Regions from separate parts of the Roseateles sp. GW821-FHT03B02 genome, predicted to be linked through region 2. Evidence: predicted binding sites of a transcription regulator. Region 2 holds the regulator's gene; the other holds the start of a gene.
The links. The regulator NrdR, encoded in region 2, represses ribonucleotide reductase genes. The targets are predictions, from matches to a motif close to CACNANATNTNGTG.
Positions count from the first base shown of each region.

Region 1: AC07VX_RS00345 (ribonucleoside-diphosphate reductase subunit alpha) is a predicted target of NrdR. The motif match lies at 5,067-5,080, and genes of this name have one in related genera.

Region 1 is NZ_JBWKUV010000001.1:67,633-75,388, reverse strand. Features, by position in the region: gene ffh (signal recognition particle protein) at 1-514, opposite strand, end outside; gene AC07VX_RS00365 (cytochrome C assembly family protein) at 570-1,448, shown strand; gene AC07VX_RS00360 (PP0621 family protein) at 1,445-1,687, shown strand; gene AC07VX_RS00355 (sensor histidine kinase) at 1,690-3,369, shown strand; gene AC07VX_RS00350 (sigma-54-dependent transcriptional regulator) at 3,366-4,814, shown strand; gene AC07VX_RS00345 (ribonucleoside-diphosphate reductase subunit alpha) at 5,317-7,756, shown strand, end outside.
Region 2 is NZ_JBWKUV010000002.1:518,683-526,438, reverse strand. Features, by position in the region: gene AC07VX_RS08795 (prepilin-type N-terminal cleavage/methylation domain-containing protein) at 1-770, opposite strand, end outside; gene AC07VX_RS08790 (pilus assembly PilX family protein) at 784-2,094, opposite strand; gene AC07VX_RS08785 (PilW family protein) at 2,091-2,831, opposite strand; gene AC07VX_RS08780 (pilus assembly FimT family protein) at 2,822-3,418, opposite strand; gene AC07VX_RS08775 (type IV pilin protein) at 3,415-3,891, opposite strand; gene AC07VX_RS08770 (hypothetical protein) at 3,991-4,197, opposite strand; gene AC07VX_RS08765 (hypothetical protein) at 4,119-4,340, opposite strand; gene AC07VX_RS08760 (hypothetical protein) at 4,278-4,568, shown strand; gene nrdR (transcriptional regulator NrdR) at 4,685-5,128, opposite strand; gene glyA (serine hydroxymethyltransferase) at 5,138-6,391, opposite strand; ZMP/ZTP riboswitch at 6,449-6,574, opposite strand; gene AC07VX_RS08745 (lytic transglycosylase domain-containing protein) at 6,590-7,435, opposite strand; gene ubiD (4-hydroxy-3-polyprenylbenzoate decarboxylase) at 7,655-7,756, shown strand, end outside.

The DNA.
Region 1 (7,756 bases), on a different contig from region 2:
CGATGTCGCGCGGCTTCTGGTTGGGTTCGGAAGGGAACCATTCGCCGCCGGCCTGCCGGGTGACCGTCTTCAGCTGCTCGATGGCCGCGGGGCGGTAGACGTCGGCGGAGACCGTCAACACCTTCTTCTTGCGCTTCTCGATTAGGTGCTTGGTGAGCTTGGCGGTCGTCGTCGTCTTGCCGGCGCCCTGCAGGCCGGCCATAAGGATGACGGCGGGCGGCTGGGCGGCGAGGTTGATGTCGGCCACGCCCTCACCCATGGTGGCGGCGAGTTCCTTGTGCACGACCGAGACCAGAACCTGGCCCGGATTCAGCGAGCCGACGACCTCCTGGCCGAGCGCCTTCTCCTTCACGCGGGCGATGAAGTCGCGCACCACCGGCAGGGCCACGTCGGCCTCCAGCAGGGCCATGCGCACCTCGCGCAGCATGTCCTGCACATTGCTCTCGGTGATGCGGGCCTGGCCGCGCATCGTCTTCACGAGGCGACTCAGGCGGTCGGTGAGGTTGGAAGCCATCGTTGGGGAGGGTTGGACCGGCAGAACGCGCGGAACCCAAAAGTACACTGCAGCCATGAGTTTATCGCCCGCTCCCCTCGGAGACGCTGCTGCCGGCGCGCAAGGCCTCGGGCCGGGTCTGGTGCTGGCCATTGCCAGTGCGTTGGCCTTGCTGGGCTATGTGTGGGTCGGGCTGCTGCGCGCCCGCGCCGCCGAGGGCGACGTGGTGGTGCGCCGCCCGCTGCGCTCGGTGCCGCCGATGGCCATGGCCTGGACGGCGCAGTTCGTCGCCCTGTACATCGACATCAGCGGCTATGGGCTGGCCACGCCGGGAGCGCGCTTCGGGTTTGCGCCGGCGCTCTCGATGACGACCTGGCTGGTGCTGACCGTCTATCTGGTGGAAAGCCGCTTCCTGCCGTTGCACAGCGTGCGCCGCGTGCTTGCTTGGCTGGCCGCCGCCGCCGTGCTGCTGGCCTGGAGCTTTCCCGGCGAGAGCCGGCCGACCGCCGCCTCGCCCTGGGCGCCCCTGCACTGGGTGCTGGGCTTGGCGTCCTACGGGCTCTTCGGCGTGGCCGTGCTGCACGCCGCGCTGATGAATCGGGCCGAGACGCGGCTGCGCCAGAAGCAGGCCACGCCTGGCGGCCTGCCGCTGCTGCAGCTGGAGCGGCTGACCTTCCAGTTCGTGGCCGCGGGCGTGGGTGTGCTGTCGCTGGCCATCTTCCTCGGCTGGTGGTTCACGCCGACCTGGAAGTGGGACCACAAGAACCTGCTGGCCGTGCTGGGCTGGCTCGTGCTGACTGGCCTGCTGGTGGGCCGGCGCATCTATGGCTGGCGCGGCCGACGCGCCACGCGCTGGCTCTACGCCGGTGCGGCCCTGCTGCTGCTGTCCTATGCCGGCTCGCGCTTCGTGCTGGAGGTCATCCTGCAACGGGCGGTCAACGGAGTCGGTGCTTGAAATACCTGTTGCTGCTGTTGCTGCTGGGCGGCCTCTTCCTCGTGCTGGGTGCCCGGCGCGGCCGGCCGCGCGAGCCCGAATCGCGCGCGCCCGCGCCACCGGCAGCGCCGCAGGCCATGTCGCGCTGCGCAGAGTGCGGCGTGCATCTGCCGGCGGACGAGGCGCTGCCGGGCAAGGGCGGCATGTTCTGCAGCGCGGCGCATCGGGCCAGCTTCGAAGCCCGCCAGGGCCAGGCTTGAGCGTGAGCAGCCTCGCCGGCGAGGGCAGCTGGTTCGTCGAGTCCACGCCGGCCGAGCCGGCCGAGAGCAGCGCCAGCTTCGAGCGCCTGTACCGCGCCTTCCTGGCCGCCCGCGCGGCGCTGGGCCTGGCGCTGATCGCGGCCCAGCTGATCGCGGCGGCCCTGTCCACGCCGCCGGCCTCGTCGACGCTGGGGCTGAGCGCCTCCTATGCAGCCGCCGCGGTGGCGCTGTGGTTGCTGCCCCAGCTGCGCCGCGGCGCGTCGGCGCGCAGCCTGGCTCGCATCAGCAGCCCCCACTGGTGGAGCGCCATCGGCGTCGACCTGATCCTGTTCGGCGTGCTGCATGCGCTGGACCCCAGCGGCGTGAACTACGGTGCTTTGTTCGTGATGCCCGTGCTGATGGCGGCCGTGCTGAGCCCGCGCCTGCTGGCGCTGGCCACAGCGGCGATGGCGACGCTGGGCCTGCTGGGTGCGGCGGGCTGGTCGTTGCTGTCGGGCGCGGACGTGGGCCTGAAGACGACGCAGGCCGGCCTGGTGGGCAGCGGTCTGTTCGCCGTCAGCCTGCTGGCCGGCGAGCTGAGTGCGCGGCTGGCGCGCGAGGAAAAGGCCGCGCGCGGCAGCCTGGCGCTGGCCCGTCAGCAGGAGCTGCTGAACCGTCTGGTCATCGACGAGATGCAGGAGGGCGTGCTCGTCGTCGACCGGCGTGGCCGGGTGCGGGCGATGAACCCGGCCTCGCGCGCACTGCTTGGCGCAGCCAGCGGCGAGCTGAGCTGGCAGCTGCGCGGCCGGGCCGACTGGCAGCCTCTGGTGCTGGCGCTGGAAAGCGCCTATGCCGGTGGCGCGGGCGGCGCGGGTGCGGAGGTGGACGTGGCGCTGCCCCTGGCCAGTGGCGCCAGCCGCAGCCTGCGCCTGCGCCTGCGCTTCACGCGCCAGCGCGAGGGCAGCGAGGAGCTGTGCGTGCTCTTCGTCGAGGACAACCGCGAGTTGCTGGCGCGCACCCGCCAGGAGAAGCTGGCTGCGATGGGCCGGGTGTCGGCCGGCATCGCGCACGAGATCCGCAACCCTCTGGCGGCCATCGCGCAGGCCAATGCGTTGCTGGCCGAGGACGTGGGCGGCACGCGCGCCGAGCAGCTGACCCAGATGGTGGCCTCGAATGTGCAGCGGCTCAAGCGACTGGTCGACGACGTCAGCGAGCTGGCGCCCAGCGTGCAGCCCGACACTCAGGCCCTGGATATCAGCGCCCTGGTGCAGGAGGCCTGCGAGGACTGGGCCTATGTCAACAACATCGTGGCCGGCGATGCGAGCCGCCTCCGGCTGCAGATCGCCTCGCCCGGCCTGATGGGGCTGTTCGATGCTGAGCACCTGCGCCGCGTGCTCGTCAACCTGCTGGACAACGCACACCGGCATGCCGACCCCGGCGCCGGCGCGATCCAGGTCGTGCTGGCCCGGCAGGGCGATGCGCTGGACCTGGTCGTGCGCAGCGTCGGCGCCCCGGTGCCGCCCGAGATCGAGCGCCATCTGTTCGAGCCCTTCTTCTCGACGCGCAGCCGCGGTTCGGGCTTGGGCCTCTATATTTGCCGTGAACTGTGCGAGCGCCACGGCGCCGCCATCGACTACCGCCGTGCATCCGAGGCGGCCGCCAACGAATTCAGCGTTCGACTGCGCACCCCTCAATCCGCATGACTTCTGCTGCCCCCCCCCCGCGCCTGCTGGTCGTCGACGACGAGCCCGACCTGCGCACGCTCTACGAGCTGACGCTGCTGCGCGAGGGCTACGAGATCGACAGCGCCGGCTCGGTGGCCGAGGCGCTGGACCATCTGCAGGCCGGAACCTACAGCGCGGTCATCACCGACATGAAGCTGCCCGACGGCTCGGGCCTGTCGCTGCTGCGCTGGCTGGAGCAGGCCGGGCGGCCGGAGAAGGCCATCGTCATCACGGCCTTCGGCTCGGCCGAGAACGCCGTCGAGGCGTTGAAGGCCGGCGCCTACGACTACCTGACCAAGCCGGTGGATTTGCGCCAGTTCCGCCTCGTCGTGGGCTCTGCGCTGGGGCGCGTGGCGGCCGAGCCGGCGCCCGTGGCGAAGGAGGAGGTCGCGGCGCCGGCCTCGGCCCTGCGGTTGGTTGGCGAATCCCCGGCCATCCGTGCCGTGCGCTCGCTGATCGACAAGGTGGGGCGCAGCATGGCGCCGGTGTTGGTGCAGGGCGAGTCGGGCACCGGGAAGGAGCTGGTGGCGCGCGCCATCCATGACCATGGCGCGCGCGCCGGGCAGCGCTTCGTCGCGGTGAATTGCGGCGCCATTCCCGAGAACCTGCTGGAGGCGGAGTTCTTCGGCTACCGCAAGGGCGCCTTCACCGGCGCCAACGAGGACCGCGAGGGCTTCTTCCAGGCGGCCGACGGCGGCACGCTCTTCCTGGACGAAATCGGCGACCTGCCGCTGGCCATGCAGAGCAAGCTGCTGCGGGTCATCCAGGAGCGTTCGGTGCGCCCGGTGGGGGCGACTGCGGAGACACCCATCAATGTGCGCATCCTCAGTGCGACGCACAAGGATCTCGGCGCCGAGGTGGCCGGCGGGCGCTTCCGCCAGGACTTGTTCTACCGCCTCAACGTCATCCAGATCCGCGTGCCGCCGCTGCGCGAGCGGCTGGAAGACCTGGGGTTGATCAGCACCCGGGTGCTGGCCCGCATCGCCCAGGACGCCGGCGTGTCGCCTGCGCCGAGGCTGACGGCTGCCGCGCTGCAGACCTTGTCGCGCTACGCCTTCCCCGGCAACGTGCGCGAGCTGGAGAACCTGCTGCACCGCGCGCTGGCCCTGGCCGGTGGCGAGTGGATAGACGCCGACGACCTCGGCCTGCCCGATACCTTGCTGGACGAGAGCCGCAGCGAATCGCAGTTCGCCTCGCTGGAAACGCCGGTGGCCGCCGAACCAGTGGCCGAGGGGCTGTCGCTGCCGGAGCAACTGCCCAGCGATCTGGCGCGTTATCTCGACGAGGTCGAGCGCGCCATCCTGCTGCGCGCGCTGGAGCTGCACCGCTTCAACCGCACGGCGGCGGCGGCCAGCCTGGGGCTGTCGCTGCGGCAGATCCGCTACCGCATGGCACGGCTGGCGATCTCGGCCGGCGACAGCTGAGGCGAGAAAAATCCCTCTCGGGATTTGCCCTGCTTGAATCCGTCACGAGGACTGATTGGCGGCGGGTGTTGCGCGCCGAAATGCAGCAACGGCGCGGGCTGGCGGCCCGCTTCAGCCCGCTAGCCCAATGCCCATGCGGGCCGTGGCGGACAAGCCCCGATCTGATCGGGGCAAGGTGCACGACCGGCTGCTTTTCCGGTCAAGCGCCGGCCAGGGTTTGACACTAGCGGTAGTGCTTGAGGGGGGCGAGGGCCATAGATATAGTGTCCCTTCGTGTTATCCTGCTGACCCAGTCGACCCCCATGCCCATCCCCTCGGAATCGCTGTTCGCTGTGGCCAGGCCGCAGCGGCAATGCACCCGAGGCCCAAGCCGGAATGCCGGCTTGGCAGTGGACCGGCAGGGACGAAATACCCCAACTGAACCAACGCGCGACGCGCCGACCCGGACCCGGGTTGCTGCCGCGCATTTGCCCGTCATTTCTCGATAAAGGATCCCCTCATGCTGCAAGAAGCCGCCACGGGCCAGGCCGCCCCCGCCGCCTCGCTTTCCCCGGTATCGCCGGTTGCGTTTGGATCCGACGCACAAGCCCCCACCGCCCCGACGCTGACGACCTACCAGGCTTACCAGATCATTCGCCGCAACGGCGCCGTGGTTTCGTTCGAGCCGAGCAAGATCGCCGTCGCGCTGATGAAGGCCTTCCTGGCTGTGCACGGCACCAGCGGCGCGGCCTCGGCCAGCGTGCGCGAGACGGTCGAGCAGCTGACCCAGAACGTCGTGCGCGCGCTGCTGCGGTCGCGCCCGAGCGGCGGCACCTTCCACATCGAAGACGTGCAGGACCAGGTCGAGCTGGGCCTGATGCGCAGCGGTCACCATGAAGTCGCCCGCGCCTATGTGCTGTACCGCGAGCGCCGCGCGCAGGAGCGCGCCGCCCAAGGCGAAGCCGCCCGCGCCGCCGAGCCGCAGCTGATGGTGGTGGACGGCGGCGAGCGCCGCCCGCTGGACCTCGGCGCGCTGAAGTCGCTGATCGCCTCGGCCTGCGAGAACCTGGGCGCCGACGTGAAGCCCGAGCCCGTGCTCGCCGAGACCCAGCGCAACCTGTACGACGGCGTCGCCATCGACGAGGTCTACAAGGCTGCCATCCTGGCCGCGCGCACGCTGATCGAGAAGGACCCGGGCTACAGCCGCGCCACCGCCCGCCTGCTGCTGCACACCATCCGCCGCGAGATCATTGGCGGCGAGGTCACGCAGGCCGAGATGCAGGCGCGTTATGCCGAGTACTTCCCCGGCTACATCAAGAAGGGCATCAAGGCCGAGCTGCTCGACGAGAAGCTGGGTCAGTACGATCTGGCCAGGCTGGGCGCAGCGCTGAAGGCCGAGCGCGACCTGCAGTTCGACTACCTGGGCCTGCAGACCCTGTACGACCGCTACTTCCTGCACATCGAAGACGTGCGCATCGAGATGCCGCAGGCCTTCTTCATGCGCGTGGCCATGGGCCTGGCCCTGGGCGAGATCGATCGCGAGGCCCGCGCCATCGAGTTCTACGAAGTGCTGTCGAGCTTCGACTTCATGAGCTCCACGCCGACGCTGTTCAACGCCGGCACGCGCCGCTCGCAGCTGTCGTCCTGCTACCTGACGACCGTGTCCGACGACCTGGACGGCATCTACGAGGCGCTGAAGGAAAACGCGCTGCTGAGCAAGTTTGCCGGCGGCCTGGGCAACGACTGGACCCCGGTGCGCGCGCTCGGCTCGCACATCAAGGGCACCAACGGCAAGTCGCAGGGCGTCGTGCCCTTCCTGAAGGTCGTCAACGACACGGCCGTGGCCGTGAACCAGGGCGGCAAGCGCAAGGGCGCCGTCTGCGCCTACCTGGAAAGCTGGCACCTGGATATCGAAGAGTTCCTGGACCTGCGCAAGAACACCGGCGACGACCGCCGCCGCACCCATGACATGAACACGGCGAACTGGATTCCCGACCTGTTCATGAAGCGCGTGCTGGAAGGCGGCGACTGGACGCTGTTCAGCCCCTCCACCTGCCCGGATCTGCATGACAAGTTCGGCAAGGCCTTCGAGGAGGCCTATGTGGGGTATGAGCGCAAGGCGGACAGCGGCGAGCTCAAGCTTTTCAAGCGCATGCCGGCCAAAGACCTGTGGCGCAAGATGCTCTCGATGCTGTTCGAGACGGGCCACCCCTGGATCACGTTCAAGGACGCCTGCAACGTGCGCAGCCCGCAGCAGCATGTCGGCGTCGTGCACTCGTCCAATCTGTGCACCGAGATCACGCTGAATACCAACGACAGCGAGATCGCCGTCTGCAACCTCGGCTCCGTCAACCTGGCCCAGCACATCAAGGATGGCCAGATCGACCAGGCCAAGCTGAAGAAGACCGTGCGCACGGCCATGCGCATGCTGGATAACGTCATCGACATCAACTACTACGCCGTCAAGAAGGCGCGTGATTCCAACCTGCGCCACCGTCCGGTGGGCCTGGGCATCATGGGCTTCCAGGATGCGCTCTACCAGCTGCGCACGCCCTACGCGAGCCAGGCCGCCGTCGAGTTCGCCGACCGCTCGATGGAAGCCGTCTGCTACCACGCCTACTGGGCGTCGACGGAGCTGGCCGAGGAGCGCGGGCGCTACAGCAGCTACAAGGGTTCGCTGTGGGATCGCGGCATCCTGCCGATCGACTCGCTGGACCTGCTGGCCGAGGCCCGCGGTGGCTATGTCGACGTGGACCGTTCGACCTCGATGGACTGGGACGCACTGCGCGGCCGCATCGCCACCTACGGCATGCGCAACAGCAACTGCGTCGCCATCGCGCCCACGGCCACCATCTCCAACATCATCGGCGTCGACGCGTCCATCGAGCCGTGCTTCGGCAACCTCTCGGTCAAGTCCAACCTGTCGGGCGAGTTCACCGTCATCAACGAGTCCCTCGTGCGTG
Region 2 (7,756 bases):
GCCGGGTTCGAGTTCGAGAAGCTGATGGTGCCCCGCAGCAGGTAGCCGACGGTGTTGTTGTTGCAGCTGGCCACGTCCGCCGCGGTCAGCGAGGACACCGGTGTGCCGGCGGGAATCGAGCATTTGCCGACGATGACGCCGGTCAGGTTGTTGAAGACCCAGACCACGCTGCCCAGGCTGCTGGGGCGGAAGGCGCTGTTGTTCTTGTCCAGCTGCTTGGCCCCCTCGGGGATGACCGGGTTGCGCGCCGACGGCAGTGTGACGGCGCCGGCCTGGGGCGTGAAGCCCACGACCGCGCTGAAAACCGGGTCCACGGCGGCGATGACGGTGTCCAGATTGATGAACTGCGGATCGCCCGCACGGTCATTCCAGCTCACCGACACGCGGACGGTCACGCCCTGGCCGCCGGAGGCCAGCGGGCTGACCAAGCGCTGCACGTTATACGTCGTGTTGGAGTCGGCGGGCGTCCTCGCAGTGGGTTGGGTCTGGTTGGTGATCTCGCCGTAGACCTTGGCCGTGGCCGGCGTACCGGCGCCACGCGATAGTTCGGAGTAGGCCCGCAAAGTGGCGATCTCCGCGCGGGCGATGCGCATGGCCTCGCTGCGCTGCTTGGCCAGGTCGGCACCAAAGCGCAGGTTGCTCATCAGGCCCACGAGGGCCAGCATGCCGAAAGACATCACCAGCAAGGCCACCAGGGCTTCGATGAGGGTGACGCCGCGCTGGCGCACCGAGGCAGCGCGGAGGAGTGGGGGAGGGAGCAGCTTGGGCATCGGCGAACCTCGGTCAGAAGCTGACGCCGTCGATCCAGCCGCCGGAAACCCGCACATAGCTGCCCTGACGATTGCGGAGCTGGTTTGCGACGGATTGAAGGTACTGGATGTCCATGTTGCCCGTCGCAGTCATGTTGCCCTGGACCAGCACCATGCCGGTGATCAACGACGTCAACCCGCCGGTGTTGGTCCAGTCCAGATCGCCCAGCGCCACCAGCATGCCGTTGATCTGCATGGGCCCGGTCAGTGTGACGGCGCCGTTCACGACGATCAGGGGCGGGTCGTTGACGGCACCGACGACGACGTTGGTGCTGACGGTCATGGCGCCTTCGACCCAGAGGATGCGGCTGCCGGCGTTGTAGGCGTTCTGCAGCGCAGGGCCGCAATCACCCGCGGCGCAGTTGACGACGCGCAGCGACGGGTGGTTCCTGTAACGACTGGCGGCCATGCCCATGTAGAGCCGGAAGAACGCGTCGGTCGTCATGTTCTTCAGGCCGGTGTCGTCGAAAACCCGTGCCTGGCTGGACGGCGTGCCCGGCACGCTGTCCATGCGGCTGTCGATGAGAGCGGGGGGCGCCTCGCCGGACACCACCAGCGTGCCGACGGAGGCCGGATCGGTGTTGTGCAGGCCGAGGCCGCCGCTGCCCGACGTCGTCAGCGCGCCCTTGACGGTCAGGGGGCTGGCCGGCGACGACGGCACGGCAGGAACGAACGCGATGGATGCCACCTGGGTCGATGTCGCGATGGCCCCGAGGCTGCGCGACTCCGCGCCGGTCGTGCAGCTGTCGGCACTGCTGTCGGTACAGCCTTGCGACGTGACCAGGAAGTTGCCGAAATGCGGATTCGGGCTCTCGGAGCCGAGGGCGATGCCGACGCTCGGCACGAGATTGCCGGCCACGACGGTGGCGGGCTGGGTCGTCCGGTTGTCGGGCGCCGGGCATCGGCAGACCAGCCCGGCATTCGAGCGAACGCAGTCCACGGCGAAGCTGGTCGCAACCGCGCTCTTGCTTTGCGCGCTGCGGTCCGCGGCCGACACGGCGAGGTATTTGTCGACGAAACGCGTTCCGCCGCTGTTGACCGGTTGGCAGTTGGCGTCGATGCCCGTGCCGTTGAGCATGGCGACGGCCCATTCCAGGCCGCCCTCGGCCATTTCCTGCGCCATGCTGGCCCGGTAATAGCTGCCGGAGATGCGCTGCTCAAACATCAGGCTGCGGTTGGCGTAGGCCGCGAGCAAGGCCATGACGAGGAAAAGGATCATGACCACGACGAGCGTGGCCGCGCCTCTTTGCGCCAGCGGCTTGCGGGTGTTCAGCGGACGGATCATGTTGGGCAAGCCCCACTGATGTCGTCAGCACGAATCTTTTCGCTGACCGTCAGGGTACGTTTGACGTTGCTGTCGGACTTTGAAATGGCCTTGATCGTGAAATCCACGCGCCTCACCGTCAGCGTCGGGCAGACACTGCCGGCTGGGCAGTTGCAAAGGTCTGCCAGCGATACCTGCTGGGAGTCGATGACCGGAATGAAGTCATCGATCAGCACCGTGTCCGGATCGGTGATGGGTTGCCAGTTGGGCTGGCCGTTGACCACGCCGAGCTGCAGATACAGCGTCTTGTTGCTCAGGCGGATGCCGAATTGCTCGTTGTTCGCGACGACGTTGCTGGTGTTCATGGTGGACGTGCCGGCCGCCGCCTTCGCATAACGGTAGAACAGGTCCTTGCCGCCCTGTGTCTGCGTCAGCTCGGTGTACGGGCTCGACGCCGCGGGTTTTGCCGCAACCGTGCCCGCGTTGTGCTCCGGCTCCCAAACACCGTTGGCCGGGAGGCCGCGATAGCCGGCGCGGCGCAGATCCTGCTGCAGCAGGTCGGCCGCGACGCGCAGATCCTGCTGGATCTGTACCTCCAGCATTAGGCGGCGGTGCTCGGTGATCTGCCGTGTCGCGACCACGGCCGCACCGGCGGTGACGATCAGGCCGACGGTGATGCCCACCATCAGCTCGACCAGCCCCAGGCCACGCTCGCGGCTGCACGAGGGACGACGGGATGTGCGGAGGTTCAGGCGCATGTCACATACCCGCTCATGTCACTGTTCGGCGAGCAGATCTTGATCCGCCCGGCGGTATTCACCTCCACGCGCAAGGTGTACCCCTTTCTCTGGCCCACCACGTTGACGCGGAACCCCTCGGTGGCGATGCCCATCTGGTCGCGGGAAAACCTGAGCTGATTGGCCGTGCCGGCCCAGGTTGTCGCCGCCGAACTGAATTTCACGTGATCCAGCGGCAGTTGGAACAGGCGCAGCATCTTGGTGCTGCTGCCAGGGCAGATATTGCTCGCCGCGTAGTAGCACTTGCATCGGCTGTTGAAGCCGGACGACGTCGTGACGGCCGCGCAACTCATCGTGTTGTTCGGATCGGGGTCAAAGCGAACGAACAGCAGGGAATTGGTGGCGTTGGTTTCCGCCTTGGCATAGCTCAGGATGCTGGCAACCTCGTCGGCTGCAGCGACGACGCGGCGCCTTTCCATCAAGTCGGCCATCGAAGGCGCGGCGACTGCCAGCAGGATGGACAGCACGCCCAGCCCGACCAGAATTTCCACCAGGGTCAGGCCGGCTAGGCGCGCGGACAACGCATGAAAACGCTTTTTCATGATCATTTCGGCCAGCAGATGGCAGACGTGTCGCGGTCGGTGCCGGTGCCTTCCGGATCCCCCGTGGCCGTGTAGGCGGGCATCGCACCTCTCAAGGTCACGGTAAAAGTCTTGCAGGCCCTGTCAGCGGCCTGCTTGGCGCCGGATACCGGCGTTGCCGTGGCGATGTAACCAATATTGAAGCTCGGCGGCGAACCCACGCCGCTCAGGGAGATCTGGTAATACGGCGTGATCTGGGCAACGTTGAGATTGTTCAGGTCGGTCAGCGTCGACGCATAGTTGCTGACGTTGCTGCGATAGCGCTCCTGGGCCTGCATGACGGCCGTCAATGCGGCCAGGGCATCGGCCCGCCGACCACGCTGGAGGTGGGAGGTGTAGGCCGGATAGGCGATCGCGGCGAGGACGCCGGCAATGGCGAGCGCAACCATCAGCTCGATCAACGTGAAGCCTTGGCTTCGGGAGCGGTGAAAGGTGCGCATGCGCGGATTCTCGGCAGCCCCCCCTGGCAGGCGGTCGGCACGCATACCGCTCGTCCCCTGAGTTGTGCCGCCGGTCGGCAACCACCATGAATGAGGGGATCAGGCGCACTTGGGCATGCTGGCCACCTTGCTGCCGACATAGCAGCTGCGCACGCGACCGGTGATGGCGACGACTTGTCGGATCGCCGTGCCGTCGCCCAGGCGCAGTTCGATACTGCCCGTCTGCGTCACCAGGGCTTGGCGATGCTGGAACTCAAGGGTCTCGGCATTGCTGCTGATCTGCACCGCTGGCTGCTGGGTAGCCACTCGGCCTTGATGAGCTGGCTGCCGAGATTCTTGCAAACGGTCTGGCCGCCCGTGCAATCGAAGTCGTTCCGGGTGCCCGCGTGCAGCACATCGCAGGCGCCGGCGCCCTTGCCGCTGACGCGGAAGAAGACCGAATCGCCCAGCCGTGCAGCCTCGCTGCGAGCAAAACGCAGATCCGTGGCGAGGGCTTCCGCGCTGCCGCGGAGCTTCTGCTCCTGGCGCAGCTTCCCCATGGCGGGCACCGCCTGCCCGAGCAGGGCGGCACAGATGCCGATGCCGGTGCAGAGTTCGACGAGGGTGAAACCACGGCTGCTGCGGCGGGGCCTTTGGCGATGCGGTTCATGGTGCTTCCCTGGGTTCGTTGCGAGTGAACGAACGCTAGAAAGCGGCCCTCGCCGCGTCTTTCCCCCTTAGGGCGGATCGAGGGGGGGATGGCGGGAGGCGCATCCCCTCGCTTCCCCTTGAAGGGGGACAGGGTCAACCCGGATCAGATCTCCCGGATCAGCTGCCGGAACTCGTCGACGTCCTCGAAGCTGCGGTAGACGGACGCGAAGCGCACGTAGGCCACCTTGTCGATCCGCTTGAGCTCCCGCATGACCAGCTCGCCCAGCCGGGTCGACGCGATCTCGCGCGCACCGCTGGCGAGCAGCTTCTCCTCGATGCGGTTGATGGCCGCGTCGATCTGCTCGACGCTGACCGGCCGCTTGCGCAGAGCCAGCTGCATGGAGGCACGCAGCTTGGACGCGTCGAAATCGGCGCGCCGCCCGTCCTTCTTGACGACCGAGGGCAGGGCGATATCGGCCCGTTCATACGTCGTGAAGCGCTTGTCGCATGACAGGCAGCGGCGCCGGCGCCGGACGACGTCGCCCTCGTCCGACTCCCGGGTTTCGGCGACCTGGGTTTCAGTGTGAGAGCAGAACGGGCAGCGCATGCCGGCGGCTTAACCGCGGTAGACCGGGAAGGCAGCCGTCAGCGCGGCGACCTTCTCGCGCACGGCAGCCAGGTTGGCCTCGTCGTGCGGCTTGTCCAGCACATCGGCGATCAGGTGGGCGGTCTGGCGGACCTGCTCCTCCTTGAAGCCGCGCGTCGTCATCGCAGGCGTGCCCAGGCGGATACCGCTGGTGACCATGGGCTTTTGCGGGTCGTTGGGGATGCCGTTCTTGTTGCAGGTCATGTGGGCGGCGCCCAGGATGGCCTCGGCTTCCTTGCCGGTCAGGTTCTTGGGGCGAAGGTCCACCAGCATGACGTGGCTCTCGGTGCCACCGGAGACGATGCGCAGGCCGCGCTCGATCAGCGTCTCGGCCAGCACCTTGGCGTTCTTGACGACCTGGGCCTGGTAGGCCTTGAACTCGGGCGTCAGCGCTTCCTTGAAGGCGACGGCCTTGCCGGCGATGACGTGCATCAGCGGGCCGCCCTGGATGCCGGGGAAGATGGCCGAGTTGATCTTCTTGGCGATGTCTTCCTTGTTCGTCAGGATGATGCCGCCGCGCGGGCCACGCAGGCTCTTGTGCGTGGTGGACGTGACGACGTCGGCGTGGGGCAGGGGGTTGGGGTAGACACCCGCGGCGATCAGGCCGGCGTAGTGGGCCATGTCGACCATGAAGTAGGCGCCGATCTCCTTGGCGATCTTGCCGAAGCGCTCGAAGTCGATGCGCAGGGAGTAGGCGGAGGCACCGGCGATGATGAGCTTGGGCTTCTTTTCGCGGGCCAGGGCTTCCATGGCGTCGTAGTCGATCTCTTCCTTGGCGTTAAGGCCATAGGAGATGACGTTGAACCACTTGCCGCTCATGTTCAGCGCCATGCCGTGGGTCAGGTGGCCGCCTTCGGCCAGGCTCATGCCCATGATGGTGTCGCCGGGCTGCAGCAGCGCGAAAAACACGCCCTGGTTGGCCTGCGAGCCTGAGTTGGGCTGCACGTTGGCGAACTCGGCGCCGAAGAGCTGCTTCAGGCGGTCGATGGCCAGCTGCTCGACGACGTCGACGTACTCGCAGCCGCCGTAGTAGCGTTTGCCGGGGTAGCCCTCGGCGTATTTGTTGGTCAGCTGGCTGCCCTGGGCCTGCATGACGGCCGGCGAGGTGTAGTTCTCGCTGGCGATCAGCTCGATGTGGTCTTCCTGGCGGCGATTCTCGTTCTGGACGGCGGTCCAGAGCTCGGGGTCGACCAGGGCGAGGGTGGAGGTGTTGCGGTCAAACATGCTGGTGTTCCGAAGGTCAGGCGGTGAATCCCCGGCGCTCACGAGCGAGCGTGAGTTCAGGGCTGCCCAGGCGAACGGCTGATAGCGGTTGCCATGTCGACAGAGGGCGGCCGCCTCACGCTCCCCGGTGGTGGCCCACCTCGGGTCAGCTCGTGACCCTGATCGCCAGTCGCGTGAGCGGCCAGTGTAGTGCAGGCCTCAGCGCAGCAGGGCAACCTGGGCAGATTCGCCGGCCGGCGAGGAGGCGGCTTCGCGCGACGGGCGCGCCGTGGTGCTGGCGGGCACCGTGCGGCCGGCGGCCACGGACTTGAGCAGATCGTGCTCGGCAAGCACGCGTCCGGCGTAGCCGGTGTCCTCGGCGATGTTGGCCGCGCCGACGTAGTAGCGCAGCCCCTCTTCAAGGCTGCCTGCGCGCTGGATGCACTCCTTCAGCACCTGCACACCGACGCGCAGATTGGTCACCGGATCGAAGGCGGCCAACGTGCCGCCGAAGGCCTCGTACTTGTCGTCGTGCACGCGGGTCATGACCTGCATCAGGCCTTGCGCACCCACGGCGCTCTGCGCAAACGGATTGAAGCGCGACTCGATGGCCATGATGGCCAGGATCAGCGTCGGCTCGACCTTGGCGCGCTGGCCCACAGCCCAGGCTTCCTGCACCAGGCGGCTGATCGGCTCGGGCGCCACGCTGTAACGGCGTGCCAGCCAGTGCGCCACGGCGGCCTGCTGGCGGCTGAGCTCGCGCGGGTCGGTGGCGGTGGCGCGGGCAATGGCATCCGGCTCGGCGGTGGCCAGCAGCGTGTTGCCCTCGGCCTCTGCGCGGGCCTCGTGGCGGGCGCTGAGCCAGCCCAGCGTGGCGGACTCCACCTTCTCGCGCAGGCCGGCCTGGCTCGTGAACACCAGCAGCACCGACACCACGGCCAGCCCAACGAGGGCCAGCGTGTTGTGGCTGACCACGAGCAGGCCGTTGCCGATGTCCTTCACGAACAGCGACGCCGATTCCCGCGTGTGGCGAGCCAGGCTGATGAGGTCTTGACGTGTCGTCATGCGACTCCTTGTGTCGCGGCCCGCTTCAGGCTGCCTCGGGGTGAGGCGGTCTGGGTGGAGCGACGGTGATAATTTCCCGGCCGATGGCTTGGGTCTGTGGCATCTGCGTGCCCGGAGGACCTGACCGGTTGGGTTTCAGTACAAACCCGAAGCCACGAATTTTACGGGTCGAAGATAACCAGTCAAGGTTGTTTTGGCCCTTCAAAACTACTTTTAGTTATGAAATACAGCGACCTGAGGGACTTCATGGCCGGGCTGGAAAGCCTAGGAGAGCTCAAGCGCGTGCGTGAAAAAGTCTCGCCGGTGCTGGAAATGACAGCC